2 linked regions of the Corallococcus sp. EGB genome follow. The protein of the gene in region 1 binds, or shares a complex with, the protein of each later gene. Links are inferred from orthologs where the notes say so. Each region holds a gene or a part of one and is shown on either strand. Other genes may lie near its edges. The genes, in order: secY and secA.

What was found.
Region 2: the proteins of secY (region 1) and secA are in contact, whole or in part, in a crystal structure (PDB 3DIN), measured with the Thermotoga maritima proteins. The link is inferred for Corallococcus sp. EGB from one-to-one orthologs. Residues at the interface, in WP_004081795.1 of Thermotoga maritima: Glu108, Gly109, Glu110, Glu111, Ala236, Glu237, Arg238, Arg239, Ile240, Thr241, Ile242, Gln243, Tyr244, Ala245, Arg246, Arg247, Val248, Thr249, Gly250, Arg251, Arg252, Val253, Tyr254, Gly256, Ala257, Ser258, Thr259, Tyr260, Leu261, Pro262; in WP_004082002.1 of Thermotoga maritima: Glu261, Ala262, Arg263, Lys300, Ala301, Arg302, Thr303, Ile304, Ile305, Leu323, Tyr324, Asp325, Pro326, Val329, Ser330, Tyr333, Ile336, Lys340, Phe345, Val349, Glu363, Phe364, Tyr374, Ser375, Gly376, Gly377, Glu393, Ile395, Thr482, Ser483.

Annotation. Positions count from the first base shown.
Region 1 is NZ_CP079946.1:3,745,053-3,748,353, forward strand. The notes cover bases 78-3,071. They hold secY (preprotein translocase subunit SecY), read left to right. Parts: upstream 78-898; coding sequence 899-2,245; downstream 2,246-3,071. Other genes in these bases: rpmD (50S ribosomal protein L30), read left to right, coding at 78-223; rplO (50S ribosomal protein L15), read left to right, coding at 240-767; KYK13_RS15805 (adenylate kinase), read left to right, coding at 2,336-2,986. Also shown: more of rpmD, read left to right, coding at 1-77; map (type I methionyl aminopeptidase), read left to right, coding at 3,089-3,301. UniProt on the Escherichia coli protein: The central subunit of the protein translocation channel SecYEG. Consists of two halves formed by TMs 1-5 and 6-10.
Region 2 is NZ_CP079946.1:2,743,025-2,746,699, forward strand. The notes cover bases 152-3,519. They hold secA (preprotein translocase subunit SecA), read left to right. Parts: upstream 152-496; coding sequence 497-3,319; downstream 3,320-3,519. In the rest of the region: 23S rRNA (cytidine(2498)-2'-O)-methyltransferase RlmM, read right to left, coding at 1-59. UniProt on the Escherichia coli protein: Required for protein export, interacts with the SecYEG preprotein conducting channel.

The sequences.
Region 1 (3,301 bases):
GGACATGCTGGCCACCATCAAGGGCCTCGGTCTGAAGAAGTTCGGCGACGAGCGGCTGTTGAAGGACACCCCGGCGGTGCGCGGCATGGTGTTCAAGGTGAAGCACCTGGTCTCCCTGGAGACGGTCAGCCAGGAGGCCCCGGCGCCCAAGCGCCGCAAGCCCCGGAAGATTGTCGCCCGGGACCGCGCCCTGGAGCGCCTGGCCGCCCAGGCCAAGGCCTGAGAACTGAGGATCCAACATGAGCATCCTGACCAATCTGAATCGCCCGAAGGGCTCCTGGCACCGCAAGAAGCGCGTGGGCCGTGGCCAGGGTAGCGGCCTGGGCAAGACGGCCGGCCGCGGTGGCAAGGGCCAGAAGGCCCGCTCCGGCAACATGCGGTTCGAGGGCTTCGAAGGCGGCCAGAGCCCGCTGCAGCGCCGTCTGCCGAAGTTCGGCTTCAACCCGCCCAACCGCACCGTCTACGCGGTGGTGAACCTGGGCGACCTGGAGCACGTGTTCGACGCGGGCACCACGGTGGACGAGGCCGCGCTGAAGCAGGCGGGCCTGGTCAAGGGCCGTTACGATGGCGTGAAGGTCCTGGCGCACGGCGAGCTCGCCAAGAAGCTCACCGTGAAGGTGAACAAGGTGTCCGCGGCTGCCCGCGAGAACATCGAGAAGGCGGGCGGCTCCGTGGAGGAGCTCCCCCTGATGGCGCACAAGCCGGAGTCGGCCGCCAAGGCCCACGCCGGCAAGGGCGTCAAGGCCCCTCGCCAGCCCCGGGCGTAGGCGTGACCGGCGCGCATCACGGTGATGTGGTGCGCGCCCCCAGCCTTGTGTAGGCTTCCGCGCCCCTTTCCGGAACCGGAGAGGGGCGTTTGTTGTTGCTGGCAGAACCTCTTGAAGAGGATGGCATTACCGTGGCCCTGAACGCCCTCGCCAACGTCTTCCGCATCGCGGAGCTGCGCAGCCGGCTTGCGTACACGCTCGTGCTGTTGTCCGTCTACCGCATCGGCATCTTCATCAACACGCCAGGCGTGGACCGCTCCGCGATGAACGCGTTCATGGACGCCCAGAAACAATCGGGCGGCCTGGTCTCGCTGTTCAACCTTTTCTCCGGCGGCGCGCTGGAGCAGATGTCCATCTTCGGTCTGGGCATCATGCCGTACGTGAGCGCTTCCATCATCATCCAGCTCCTGGCGGTGGTGGTGCCCAGCCTGGAGCGCCTGCAGAAGGAAGGCGCCGCGGGCCGCCAGAAGATCAACCAGTACACGCGCTATGGCAGCATCGTGCTGTCCATCGTGCAGGGCGTGGGCATCTCGCGGTGGCTGGCCTCGCTGGGCCGCTCCGACGCGGGGCAGGGCGGGTTCAACCAGGTCGTGGTGCCCAACGACAACGTCTGGTTCACCTTCATGACGGTGGTGAGCCTCACGGCGGGCACGGCCTTCATCATGTGGCTGGGCGAGCGCATCACCGAGCGTGGCATCGGCAACGGCATCTCGCTCATCATCTTCGCCGGCATCGTGGCGCGCGTGCTGCCCGGCGCGAAGACGCTGCTGGACCTGACGACGCAGGAAGTGGTGAACGTGGCCGCGGTGCTGGGCCTGCTCTTCTTCATGCTCATCATCATCGGGGTGGTCGTCTACGTGGAGCGGGGCATGCGGCGCGTGCCCATCCAGTACGCCAAGCGCATGGCGGGCCGTCGCATGTTCGCGGGCCAGGCCACGTACTTCCCCATGAAGGTGAACGCGTCGGGCGTGATTCCCCCCATCTTCGCCGGCGCGGTGCTGTCCTTCCCGGCGACGCTGGGCGCGTGGTTCCCCTTCCTCCAGGGCTTCCAGCGCAGCATCGAAGGCAACCTCTGGGTCTACAACGGCCTGTTCGTGCTGCTGGTGGTGTTCTTCTCCTACTTCTACACGGCGCTCACGTTCCGGCCGGATGACGTGGCGGACAACATCAAGAAGCAGGGCGGCTACATCCCGGGCATCCGCCCGGGCCGGCAGACGGCGGAGTTCATCGAGCGCACTCTCAACCGCCTCACGTTCGGTGGCGCCATCTACCTGGCCATCATCTGCGTGATTCCGTCCGTCATCAGCAGCGTGCTGGGCGTGCGGTTCACCTTCGGTGGTACGGCGCTCCTCATCGTGGTGGGCGTGGCGCTGGACACGGTGCAGCAGATCGAGGGGCACCTCATCAGCCGCAACTACGAGGGCTTCGCGGGTCCGCGCGGTCCGCGCATCCGTGGTCGGGTCCGCGTGGCGGCCTGACGGCGGTCGGTTGTGTTCTGGGCGCCTCTCCCCAATGGTGGGGAGGGGCGCCTCGTCGTTCAAGGGTGGACGCAGGTACAAGGGAGCGACATGAACCTCATCCTTTTGGGGCCGCCGAACGCTGGGAAGGGTACCCAGGCGAAGAAGCTGTTCGCGGACTTCCAGATCCCGCAGATCTCCACCGGGGACATCCTGCGCAAGGCCGTGAAGGATGGCACGGCGCTGGGCAAGGTGGCCGGGCCGTTGATGGCCGCGGGGCAGTACGTCCCGGACGATGTCGTCATCGGCATCGTGGAGGAGCGCCTGAAGGAGTCGGACGTGGCCAAGGGCTTCGTGCTCGACGGCTTCCCGCGCACCCCGGGGCAGGCGGACGCGCTGGACCGGATGCTGGAGCGTCTGGGCAAGCAGCTGAACGCCGTGGTGTCGCTCGAGGTCCCGCACTCGACGCTGGTCGAGCGCGGCTCCGGCCGGCGCGTATGCCCCAACGACGGGTCCGTCTACCACGTCACGCAGAGCCCCCCGAAGCGCGCGGGCCTGTGTGACAAGTGCGGCGCGGAGCTCGTGCAGCGGCCGGATGACACGCCGGAGGTCATCGAGAAGCGGCTGCAGAAGTACGACGCGGAGACGTCCCCGCTGAAGGACTTCTACGCGAAGAAGGGGCTGCTCAAGAGCGTGGACGGCGTCGGATCTCCGGAGGGCATCTACGAGGAGATCAAGAAGGCCGCCGGGCGCCCTGCCTGAGCCTGGGGTCCAGGCGGTAGGGCGGGGGCAGGGCCGGTCCGGACTGCCGCCCCACCAATCGCGGGTTCCCCTCATGCAGCAGCCCGGTAGGGAAAGGGGCGCATGAACCCGGTGGAGATCAAGAGCCCGGATGAGATCGCCCTGATGCGGGAAGCCGGGCGGATCGTCTGTGAAATCTTGGATGAGCTGGAGAAGGCAGTGGCTCCCGGAGTTTCTACGTGGGAGCTGGACGCCCTGGCGGAGCAGCTCATCGCCAAGAAGGGCGCCAGGCCGGCGTTCAAGGGCTACCACGGCTTTCCGGGTGTGCTCTGCGCC
Region 2 (3,675 bases), 1.0 Mb from region 1 along the record:
CCCTCCCGGCACGTCCACAGCCACCGGCCCGGCTGGGCCGCCAGCGTCTGTGCGGGCATGGAGGGTACTCGCGCCCGAGGTGGGATGCGTGGCGGGGGCGACGCGGTGGGCGCCGGGGCTGCGCGTCCGGGCCCACCAGCACGAGGGGTGGAAGGGGGCTTGCCGCCGGCGCGGGGGCCGGGCCTGGTGCCGGGCCTGCCGCCCGAGGGAGGACCGGCGCGGGGGGCCTTGCCGGGCCGGGAGGAGGTGCCTGGCCGACGAGGGCCCGGGGAGGAGCGCCCGGATGAAGTCTTCGCGGCGCGGGGAGGGTGTTTCTGCTTAGGGGACATTGCGTGGACTCGGTTCCGCTTTACTCTGGGCCACCGCGCGCCGGGCGGCCAGCCGAGAGGAAGTTTCGGGGGGCGCGCGTGGTTTCCGTCTGGTTCTCCCTTACATCTCCTGGGAATTCCCTTCACTCGCCGCGCTCCTTCGAGGATCCTCCGGCGAGAGAGCCAACATGATTGAATGGACGCTAAAGAAGCTCATCGGGACGAAGAATGAGCGCGAGCTCAAGAAAGCCCGCGTGAAGGTCGCCCGCATCAACGAACTGGAGGGCAAGATGAAAGCCCTCCAGAACGAGGACTTCGCGCGCGAAACCGCCCGGATGAAGCAGGAGATCGCGAACGGCCGGCCGCTCGACGAGCTGCTCTTCGAGGCCTTCGCCCTCACCCGTGAGGCGGCGCGCCGGGTCATCGGCCAGCGCCACTATGACGTGCAGCTCATCGGCGGCATGTTCCTGCACGAGGGCTGCATCGCGGAGATGCGCACCGGTGAAGGCAAGACGCTCACCGCGACGCTGCCCTCCTACCTGAACGCCCTGTCCGGCCGCGGCGTGCACGTCGTCACCGTGAACGACTACCTCGCCCGCCGCGACGCCGAGTGGATGGGCCAGGTCTACAAGTTCCTGGGCATGACGACGGGCTGCGTGCTCCACGAGCTGTCCGACAAGCAGCGCCAGGAGGCGTACCGCTCGGACATCACGTACGGCCAGAACAACGAGTTCGGCTTCGACTACCTGCGCGACAACATGAAGTTCCGTCTGCAGGACTACGTCCAGCGCGAGCTCAACTACGCCATCGTCGACGAGGTGGACTCCATCCTCATCGACGAGGCCCGCACGCCGCTCATCATCTCCGGCCCCACCGAGGACAGCACCGACAAGTACTACCGGGTGGACCAGGTCATCCCGGGCCTCGTGCCGGACCAGGACTACACCCTGGATGAGAAGCACCGCTCGGTGGCCCTCACCGACGACGGCATCGACAAGCTCCAGAAGCGCCTCAACGTCAGCAACCTCTACGACCCCGGCGAGATTGAAACCCTCCACCACGTCGAGCAGGCCCTGCGCGCGCACACGCTCTACAAGCGCGACAAGGACTACGTGGTGAAGGACGGCGAGGTGCAGATCGTCGACGAGTTCACCGGCCGCCTCATGCAGGGCCGCCGCTGGTCGGACGGCCTCCACCAGGCCATCGAGGCCAAGGAGGGCGTGAAGATTGAAAACGAGAACCAGACGCTCGCCACGGTCTCGTTCCAGAACTACTTCCGCATGTACTCCAAGCTGTCCGGCATGACGGGCACCGCGGACACGGAAGCCGAAGAGTTCGCGAAGATCTACAACCTGGACGTGCGCGTCATCCCGACCAACCGTCCGCCGCAGCGCCGCGACGAGCAGGACGTGGTCTACAAGACGGAGCGCGAGAAGTTCGAGGCCGTCGCCGCCCAGATTGAAGAGCTGCACAAGGCCGGTCAGCCGGTGCTCGTGGGCACGGTGTCCATCGCCAAGAGCGAGGTGGTGTCCAACTTCCTCAAGAAGCGCGGCGTGGCCCACAGCGTCCTCAACGCCAAGGCGCACCAGCGCGAGGCGGACATCGTCGCGCAGGCGGGCCGCAAGGGCGCCGTCACCATCTCCACCAACATGGCCGGCCGCGGCACGGACATCCTCCTGGGCGGCAACGCGGAGGTCATGACCAAGGCCCAGATGGGCCCGCCGCCGGAGCCGCCGGAGGCCGTGGACGGCCAGCCGCTGGACCTCACCGCCTACCAGGCGGCGCTGGCGGACTACGAGAAGCGCTTCGCGGAGACCAAGGCGAACAACGAGGCGCTCACCAAGCGCGAGCGCGAAGAGGTCATGGCCGCCGGCGGCCTCTTCATCATCGGCACCGAGCGCCACGAGTCCCGCCGCGTGGACAACCAGCTGCGTGGCCGCGCCGGCCGCCAGGGTGACCCGGGCGCCAGCCGCTTCTTCCTGTCCCTGGAAGACGACCTGATGCGCATCTTCGGGTCCGAGCGCATCCAGATGCTCATGGAGCGCCTGGGCATGGAGGAGGGCGAGGTCATCGAGCACGTGTGGCTCTCGCGCGCCATCGAGAGCGCGCAGAAGCGGGTCGAAGGCCACAACTTCGACATCCGCAAGAACCTGCTCGAGTACGACGACGTGATGAACCAGCAGCGGCGCACCATCTACAAGCTGCGCCGCCAGGTGCTCGCGTCGGGCGCGGGCATCCCCCTCGTGGAGTACGAGGAGGACCTCAAGACGCGCGTGAAGACGCGCTCCGAGCGCGTCATCTCCTGGGCGGACTTCCGGGAGATGGTGCTGGACGCCGTGGAGGACGTCGTCGTGTCCATGACGGACACCTACGCCCCCACGCGCAGCTCCGACACCTGGGACATCGCCTCGCTGTCCAACTCCGTGAAGGAGTCGCTCAACCTGGAGATGACCTTCGAGGGCGTCGGCAACCGCGACGAGCTCCAGGAGCTCATCTACACGGCGGCGGAGAAGGTCTTCACCGCCCGGGAGCAGGAGTTCGGCGAAGACTTCATGCGCTTCCTGCAGTACCGGTACCTGGCCACCATCGACCAGCTGTGGAAGGACCACCTGCTGGCCATGGACCACCTGCGCCAGGGCATCGGCCTGCGCGGCTACGGCCAGAAGGACCCGAAGCAGGAGTACAAGAAGGAAGGCTACACGGGCTTCATGCAGATGCTGGACGCCATCAAGACGCAGTTCGTCAGCCAGATGATGCGCGTGCAGGCCCGCTCCGCCTCCAACGCAGCGGAGGAGACCGCCCGCATCCAGCGGCAGCTCGCCCAGCAGCAGAAGAAGGCCGTGGAGGGCCGCGCGGACGCCGAGGGGAAGATCGAGGAGGCCACCGCCACCCCGGTCGCCCAGCGCGAGGCCGCCGCCGCTCCCCGCGCCGTGGGCCGCAACGACCCCTGCCCCTGCGGCAGCGGCCGCAAGTACAAGAAGTGCCACGGGGCCAACGAGGCGAACCCGTAAGGCCCTGAAGTCCTGATGGAAGCGCCCTCCGGCGCGGTCGCCCTCCCTGTCCCAGGGGAGCGGGGCCGCGCCGGTCGCCTTCCTGGAGGGGAGGGGGGCGGCCCCGGGGCGCGAGGGGCCGCACGGAGGGAGTCCCGAAGCTTGCGCCCCTCTGGAGCGTTCTGCTAAGGACGCCGCGCCCCGTTATAGAGGGGCCGGGCTTCACCGCCCGAGGCAGTCGGCAGCACCCACTACTCACACGCGTGTCACCGGTCCCCGGTGCCCCTCCACGGTGGAGGGGCCAGGACTGGCAGCTGTCTCAACGCGCGTGGCGGAACAACCGGAAGGTACACGCACCATGGATATCCAGCAGGATA